Regions from separate parts of the Gryllotalpicola reticulitermitis genome, predicted to be linked through region 1. Evidence: riboswitches for the same ligand, from Rfam matches in the RefSeq annotation. Region 1 holds a riboswitch; the other holds the start of a gene.
What was found. A riboswitch is a leader RNA that binds a small molecule or an ion and turns the genes downstream of it on or off. The one in region 1 is predicted to bind thiamine pyrophosphate.
Positions count from the first base shown of each region.

Region 2: another riboswitch for thiamine pyrophosphate. It lies ahead of thiM (hydroxyethylthiazole kinase); the one in region 1 lies ahead of ACFOYW_RS05515 (ECF transporter S component).

Region 1 is NZ_JBHSCN010000003.1:305,509-309,716, reverse strand. Features, by position in the region: gene ACFOYW_RS05520 (ABC transporter ATP-binding protein) at 1-760, opposite strand, end outside; gene ACFOYW_RS05515 (ECF transporter S component) at 838-1,467, opposite strand; TPP riboswitch at 1,506-1,616, opposite strand; gene ACFOYW_RS05510 (hypothetical protein) at 1,741-2,109, opposite strand; gene ACFOYW_RS05505 (endonuclease/exonuclease/phosphatase family protein) at 2,246-3,163, shown strand; gene ACFOYW_RS05500 (DNA polymerase IV) at 3,175-4,208, opposite strand, start outside.
Region 2 is NZ_JBHSCN010000005.1:791,552-795,759, forward strand. Features, by position in the region: gene dnaK (molecular chaperone DnaK) at 1-1,604, opposite strand, end outside; TPP riboswitch at 1,789-1,884, shown strand; gene thiM (hydroxyethylthiazole kinase) at 1,877-2,689, shown strand; gene thiE (thiamine phosphate synthase) at 2,686-3,384, shown strand; gene thiD (bifunctional hydroxymethylpyrimidine kinase/phosphomethylpyrimidine kinase) at 3,381-4,208, shown strand, end outside.

The DNA.
Region 1 (4,208 bases):
CGCGCCGGTCACGGCCGACGGCAAGAGCACGCGCCGCGAGCAGCGCGGGACCGGCCGCCACCACCCGCGGCGACGACGGAACCGCAACGTCGGGGAGCCAGACCCCCGCCGCTTCCAGGGTCGAGCGCTGCGCGGCGAACACGTGCTCGGGGCGGCCGTCGGCAAGCATCCGCCCCTCCTCGTCGAGCACGACGACACGATCGACGAGTTCGAGCCACGTCGACACGCGGTGCTCCACGACGATCAGCGTCGCGCCGCTGCGTTCGAGCGCGCGCCCGACGGCTTCGCGCACCTCGGTCACCCCGGCGGGGTCGAGGTTCGCAGTCGGTTCATCAAGCAACAGCAACCCGGGGCGCATGGCGAGCACCCCTGCGATCGCGAGCCGCTGTCGTTCGCCGCCCGAGAGCCGGGCGGTCGGGTGCGACAGCGGCACATCGAGTCCGACCGCATCGAGCGCGGCGCTGACCCTGGGCCAGATCTCCTCCCGCGGCACGCCGAGGTTCTCGCACCCGAACGCGACGTCGTCGCCGACGCGTGGCAGGACCGCCTGGGCGTCCGGGTCCTGGAGGACCAGGCCCGCGCGCCCGCGGACGGTCTCCGGCGCCGCGCCATCGACGGAGAGCTCACCCTGATGCTCGCCCTCCTCGTCGCCCCCGACAACCCCGGCGAGTGCCGCGAGCAGGGTCGACTTGCCCGCCCCCGACGGTCCGAGCAATAGGACCCGCTCCCCCGGTTCGACGGCGAGATCGAGCCCGCTCACCGCCCAGCGCAGCCGCCCCGCGTGGCGCCAGCCCCACCCGCGCGCGTCGATGCGCGCCGGGCGGACGGCCTGCGCGGTCAGACTCGTGCCTTCGCCCGGCGCCCCGCGGCGAAGCGGTCGAGCGCGCCTGTCGCGGCAAGCGCGCGCACGACGAGCCAGCCCACCAGGCCGGCGAGGATCGCTCCGGACACCGCGGTGCTCACGAGGTAGATGACGTTGTACGCCACCGACTTCGCCGCGTTGCCGAACACGACCAGCTCGAGCGCCCACTCGCCGAGACCGCCCGCGGCCCCGGCCAGCATTGCGACACCAAGACCGCCGCGGCGGTAGAGGAACAGGGCGAACACCGCTTCCATCAGCAGGCCCTGCGCGAGCCCCGAGTAAACGGTAGTAATGCCCCACTGCTCGCCGATCGCCATCTCGACGACCGCCGCGAGCAACTCGGTGAACAGCGCGGCGCCGGGCTTCCGGATCACCAGCGCGCCCATCACGCCCGCGAGCAGCCATGCGCCGTTCGCCACGCCACCGAGGCCGGGCGTCACGGCATCCGCCGCGCCGTACCAGGCGTAGCCGGGCGTGTCCCACAGCCAATAGACGACGCCGATCGCGATGCCGAGCACCGCCGCGACGATGATGTCGACCGGACGCCACTTCCGCCTGCGGGCCGTCGCCGTCGCATCCACCAGTGAATCGATTGTTGCGTGCACTCGTTCATCCCTTTCTCTCGGTGACGAGGGCACGGGATTAAGAGATAGATCAGCCTCCCTGCGCCGGCATTACCCGGATCAGGTTCGACGGTCGAAGGTTGAGAACCTTCCTCTCAGCCCGGCTCACCGGACTCCCGTGTACTGACCACAATCATAGACTTGCCGCATGGTCGAGTTCGCGCCCGTGATCGGTCTGACGATCGCGTTCCTCGTGCTGCTGCGCGTCTTGATCTGGCGCAAGCGACGTGAAGAGCGCCAGCGGCGCGGGCGCCGCTAGCGGCGGCGCTTGCGCGACGCCTTCGCGAGGTGCGCGAGCGCGCGGCCGGTGACCCACACGAGTGGTGTCGCGACGGCGAGCAGGACGACGAGGTTCGGCTCGAATCGCAGCCCGCGAATGTCGCGCACATACGCGCCGAGCGGGATGGTGCCGGCCATGCCGCCACCGCCGCTGCCTTCACCCTCCCCGTTGAACGGCTGGCTGTCGCCCGCGCTGTTCCCCCGGCCCTCGCCCGCCCCGAAGGCGTGAAAGGTCATCGCCACGGGCACGATGTGGATGCCGTTCAGCTCGGTCGCCTCGCCGTAGACGTTCGAGACGCCGACGCCCTTGGTGAGTTCTGCCAGTCGTTCGGTCAGTGAGGCCATGTCAACGCTCCTTCAGCGTGCTCTGCGCGGTGCCGAGCGCTAGAAATGCAGCTCATGCGGCCACGCTACGCGTAAGGCTCGACGGGGTGCCAGGGTCTTCTCAGGCCGCCGGACCCTGTCATGCGAAGATCGACCGATGCCTTCCCCCCGCCCGGCACGCCTGATCGTCAACGCCTTCCTGGGCGTCCTCGCGCTCGCGGTCGGCGCGCTTCTGCTCTGGCACCGGGCGATTCCCGACGTCGGCGGCGTCATGGGCCTCATCGAGTCGGTGCTGCCGTGGTTCGGCGTCCCGGTTCTCGTGCTCGCCGTCGTGGCGGCCGTGCGCCGCTCTGCCTTCATCGGCGTCGGAACCCTCGCCGCGGTCATCGTGTGGCTCGCCGTGTTCGTGCCGCATATCGTCCCCGACGGAGGCCACGGCACGGCGAAGGTGACGGTGATCAGTCAGAACGTCGACGCCGGCAACCGCGACCCGGAACGCACCATCGCGTCGCTCGCCGCGCGGAAGCCGCAGGTGATTGCGCTGCAAGAGCTGACCAGCGCGTCGACCGCAGCGGCCGAGCGCAGCCTCGACGCGCGCTACCCGCACCATTTCATCGTCGGAACCGTCGGAGTGTGGAGCGAGCTGCCGCTCTACCACGAGCAGTCGTTGACACTCGGACTCGGCTGGAAGCGGGCTCTTCGCGTCGATGTGGCGACGGATGACGGGCTGGTTCGTCTGTACGCGCTGCACGCGGCGTCGCTGCGACCCGGCGAGTTCTCCGTGCGCAATCGGATGCTGCACACGCTGGCCACGACGCTGCGCGCGGATCATTCGACGAAGCTCATCGCGCTGGGCGATTTCAACGCGGCGTCGACGGACCGCGCCTTCACCCAGCTGCTCGGCACCGTCAACGAGCCCGATCTGACCGGCTGGGGCTTCGGGTTCACCTGGCCGTCGGTGCTGCCGTTCGTGCGCGTCGATCATGTGCTCGAGCGCGGCCTTCCGGTCGTCTCGAACACGGTGCTGCCCGGCAACGGGAGCGACCACCGCCCTGTCGAGGTCGGGCTGCGCTGAGCGCTTCGAGGTCAGCCGCGAAAGTGGTCGCTGTCGCCGACCTGGCGGGGCTTGGTGCCGAGCAGCGAGGCCGGTGCGAGCACGCCCGACCCGAACTTCGCTGCGATGCCGTCGAGGGCCTGCTCGGTCTGCCGCCAGCCTTCGTCGGGGTCCCAGAGGGCGGGCTGGCCGCCGGCTGCCTCGAGCTGCTCGACCCGCACGCCGATGAGGCGGATCGGGCCCCTGTCGCTCCACGCTTCGTCGAGCAGCGCCGCGGCCTCTTCGTAGATGCGTCTGCCGACGGACGTGGGCTCGGGCAGCGTGCGCGAGCGGCTGATGGTGCGGAAGTCGGCGTAGCGCAGTTTGAGCCCGACCGTGCGTCCGACGACGGATGCCTGACGCAACCGCGCCGCCGCGCGAGAGGCGAGGCGCAGCAGCTCGCGCCGCAGTATCGCCGCATCGGTGACGTCGAACTCGAACGTCTCTTCGTGGCCGATCGACTTCTCGATGCGGGTCGTCTCGACGACGCGCACGTCGACACCGCGTGCCAGCTGCCACAGCCGGGTGCCCGAGACGCCGAGGCGCTTCTCGAGGAGCTGGTGCGGCGCCGAGGCGATGTCGCCGACGGTGCGCAGGCCGAGGTTGTTGAGCGCCGTCTGCGTCGACGGGCCGACGCCCCAGAGCGCGCCGACGGGCAACGGGTGAAGGAACGCCAGCGTCTCGGCGACGGGGACCACGAGCAGCCCGTCGGGCTTCGCCCGGCCCGATGCGAGCTTGGCCACGAACTTGGTGCCGGCGACGCCGACGGATGCGGGCAGCCCCGTCTCTCGCCGCACCCACTCGCGCACCTGTGCGGCGATCTGCGACGGGCTGCCCAGCAGCTTCCGGGCGCCTGAGACGTCGAGGAACGCCTCATCGATCGACACCGGCTCGACCAGTGGCGTCGCGCGACGGAAGATCTGCATGACCTGGCGGGACAGCTCGGCGTACCGCTCCATGCGGGGGTCGACGGTGATGGCGTCGGGGCAGAGCCGTAATGCCTGTGAGACGGGCATGGCCGACCGCA
Region 2 (4,208 bases), on a different contig from region 1:
GCGGGGACCTTGTCCTCGTTGTCCTTGATCAGCTTCTCGATCGAGTAGACGAGCTGCTCGGCCGTGTTGCGGGTCTCGGCGGACTCGCGGCGGCGCTTGTCCTCCGCAGCGTTCTCTTCCGCCTCGCGGACCATGCGCTCGATGTCCTCCTTCGGCAGCGACGAGCCGCCGGTGATGGTCATCGACTGCTCCTTGCCGGTGCCCTTGTCCTTCGCGGACACGTGCACGATGCCGTTCGCGTCGATGTCGAAGGTGACCTCGATCTGCGGGATGCCACGCGGCGCCGGCGCGATGCCGGTGAGCTCGAAGGTGCCGAGCGCCTTGTTGTCGCGGGTGAAGTCGCGCTCGCCCTGGAAGACCTGGATCGCGACCGACGGCTGGTTGTCGTCGGCGGTGGTGAAGGTCTCGGACCGCTTGGTCGGGATGGCCGTGTTGCGCTCGATGAGCTTGGTCATGATGCCACCCTTGGTCTCGATGCCGAGGCTGAGCGGGGTGACGTCGATGAGCAGAACGTCTTTGCGCTCGCCCTTCAGCACGCCGGCCTGCAGGGCCGCGCCGACGGCGACGACCTCATCGGGGTTGACGCCCTTGTTGGGCTCCTTCCCGGTCTCCTTCTTGACGAGCTCGGAGACGGCGGGCATACGGGTCGAGCCGCCGACGAGCACCACGTGCGCGATGTCGCCGACCTTGATGCCCGCCTCGCGGATGACGTCCTGGAAGGGCTTCTTCGTGCGGTCGAGCAGGTCGGAGGTCATCTGCTCGAACTGGGCGCGGGTCAGCGTCTCGTCGAGGTTGGCCGGCCCCGACTCGGTGAGCGAAAGGTACGGCAGCTGGATGCTCGTGGACATCGAGCTCGACAGCTCCTTCTTCGCCTGCTCCGAGGCCTCCTTGAGGCGCTGCAGCGCGATCTTGTCCTTCGAGACGTCGACGCCGGTCGTGTCCTTGAACTTCTTGATCAGGTGCTCGACGACGCGCTGGTCCCAGTCGTCGCCGCCGAGGCGGTTGTCGCCGGCGGTCGCGCGGACCTGGATGGTCGAGAAGTCATCGTCTTTGCCGACCTCGAGCAGCGAGACGTCGAAGGTGCCGCCACCGAGGTCGAAGACCAGGATGAGCTCGTCTTCGCGGCCCTTGTCGAGGCCGTAGGCGAGCGCCGCCGCGGTCGGCTCGTTGATGATGCGCAGCACGTTGAGACCCGCGATCTCGCCGGCCTCCTTCGTGGCCTGGCGCTCGGCGTCGTTGAAGTAGGCCGGCACCGTGATGACCGCGTCGGTGACGGTGTCGCCGAGGTACTGCTCAGCGTCGCGCTTCAGCTTCGCGAGGATGCGCGCCGAGATCTCCTGCGGGGTGTACTTCTTGCCGTCGATCTCCTGCTTCCAGTCGGTGCCCATGTGGCGCTTGACGGACGAGATCGTGCGGTCGACGTTGGTGACGGCCTGGCGCTTCGCGGTCTCGCCGACGAGCACCTCGCCGTCTTTCGTGTACGCGACCACCGACGGGGTGGTGCGGAAGCCTTCTGCGTTCGCAATGACGGTCGGCTCGCCACCCTCGAGAACAGCGACGACGGAGTTGGTGGTTCCGAGGTCGATACCTACTGCACGTGCCATGTGTTGGCCCTCCTGCGTTTGTTGCCTGGCTTGTTGCTGAAGTCTGCTTGCGGCATTGAGCCGCGTTGACTCAACTTTATCGGGGTACGGATGCCCGGTCAACCGCATCCATCAAAACTTGAGTCCGCTCGTATCAACTTCGCAAGTGCCGCGCACATTCCGCGCGCTCATCGCTAGGCTCGACAGCAGTGACACGGGGTGCGCCGACTGCGGCGCTGAGATCACACCCGTCGAACCTGATCTAGTTCGGACTAGCGAAGGGATGTCGCGAATTGAGTATTCGCACGCCAGAAATCGGCGCGGACGCCGCCGCGCAGCTGCTCGAGACGGTGCGCCAGAGCGCGCCGCTCGTGCAGGCCATCACCAACTCCGTCGTCATGGGGTTCACCGCGAACGTGCTGCTGGCGCTCGGTGCGGCGCCCGCCATGGTCGACCTCCCGGGCGAGGCCGGCGGTTTCGCGGCGCACGCCGGCGGTCTGCTCGTGAACCTCGGCACGCCGCACGCCGAGCAGCGCGAAGCGGCGCGGGAGGCGGTCGCCGCCGCGGCCGACTCCGGAACCCCGTGGGTGCTCGACCCGGTGGCCGTGGGCGCCCTGCCGGTGCGCACGGCACTCGCGGCCGAGCTGCTCGAGCGGCGCCCGGCGATCGTGCGGGGCAACGCGAGCGAGATCCTCGCCCTCGCCGGCCAGGGGGCCGGCGGCCGCGGCGTCGATGCGACGGACGACCCGGAATCCGCGCTCGACGCGGCACAGGAGCTGGCCCGTGGCTACGGCAGCGTGCTCGCCGTGAGCGGCGCCGTCGACGTGCTCACCGACGGCGAGCGTGTCGTGCGCGGCCACAACGGGCATCCGCTGCTCACTCGCGTCACCGGGGGAGGGTGCGCGCTCGGCGCGGTGATCGCCGCGTTCGCCGCGGTGGAGGCCGACATGCTCGCCGCCACGGTCGCCGCCGTGACCGCGTACAACCTCGCGGCGGAAGACGCTGCGACGCGCGCCACCGGTCCCGGCTCGTTCGCCGTGGGGTTCCTCGACGCACTCGCCGCGCTCACCCCCGACGCGCTCCAGGCCGGGGCCCGACTGGCATGACCGGCACGACTGTCACGAGCGGAACGACTGGCACGACTGGCATGACCGGCTTCGACCTGAGCACCTATCTGGTCACGGACTCCGCCTCGGCGGGGTCGCGCGGCGTCCTCGACATCGTGCGCGCCGCGACCTCCGGCGGCGTGACCGCCGTGCAGCTGCGCGAGAAGAACGCGTCGGCGCGAGGCTTCTACGAGCTCGTCCTGCGCGCGGCGGAGCTCACCGCCGGCCGCGCCGCCCTGATCGTGAACGATCGCGTCGACGTGTTCCTCGCCGCGCGCGCCGCGGGCGCACGGGTCGACGGCGTGCACGTCGGCCAGTCGGATCTTCCGGTCACGCTCGTCCGCAGGCTCATCGGCCCCGCGGCGATTCTCGGCCTTACCGCGAACACACCGGCGCAGCTCCGCGCCGTTGCCGCGCTGCCCGATCGAACCGTGGACTACCTCGGGGTAGGGGTCATCCGTGCTACGCGCACGAAGCCCGACCACCCCGAGCCGCTCGGCACGGCCGGTTTCGGCGCACTCGCGGCCACCACCCCACTTCCTTGCGTCGCGATCGGCGGTGTCACGGTCGCCGACACCGTCCCGCTCCGACGTGCGGGCGCGGCCGGGCTCGCCGTCGCGTCGGCGGTGTGCGCCGCGGAGGACCCGCAGGCGGCGGCGCGCGAGCTCGCGCACGCGTGGCGGGCGGCCGCATGACCAGCAGCACCACCCCGCGCGTGCTCAGCATCGCGGGCAGCGACCCGAGCGGCGGCGCCGGTGTCCAGGCCGATCTCAAGTCGATCGCCGCGAACGGCGGATACGGCATGGCCGCTATCGCGGCCCTGACCGCACAGAACACGGTGGGCGTCACCGGCGTGCATGTACCGCCGCCCGAGTTCCTGCGCCTGCAGCTCGACACCGTGGCCGACGACATCCGCATCGACGCCGTGAAGATCGGCATGCTCGCCGAGGCATCCGTCATCGACGTGGTCGCCGACTGGCTCGCACGGCGCCGACCCCCGATCGTCGTGCTCGACCCGGTGATGGTCGCGACCAGCGGCGCGCGCCTGCTCGCGCCCGCCGCCGAAGACGCGCTGCGCCGCCTGCTGCGCCACGCGGACGTGGTGACCCCGAACCTGCCCGAGCTCGCGGTGCTCGCCGGCGAACCGGAGGCGAGCGGGTGGAACGACGCGCTCGCGCAGGCCGCCCGGCTCGCGACAGAACACGGTGTGCGCGTGCTGGTCACCGGCGGTCATCTCGGGGGCGCGTCGTCACCCGACGCGCTGGTGAAGCCCGGCGGGGCCATCACCGAATTCCCGGGTGCCCGCCTCGAGACGGCCGCCACGCACGGCACGGGCTGCTCGCTGTCCAGCGCGCTGGCGACCCGCCGAGCGCGCGGCGAGGCCTGGGAGATCGCGATCGACACGGCGAAGACCTGGCTCACGGATGCGATGCGAGCCGGCAGTGCGCTCGCCGTCGGCCACGGCAACGGGCCCGTCGACCACTTCGCGCGACTGCACGACGAGCAGCCCGAGGACCAC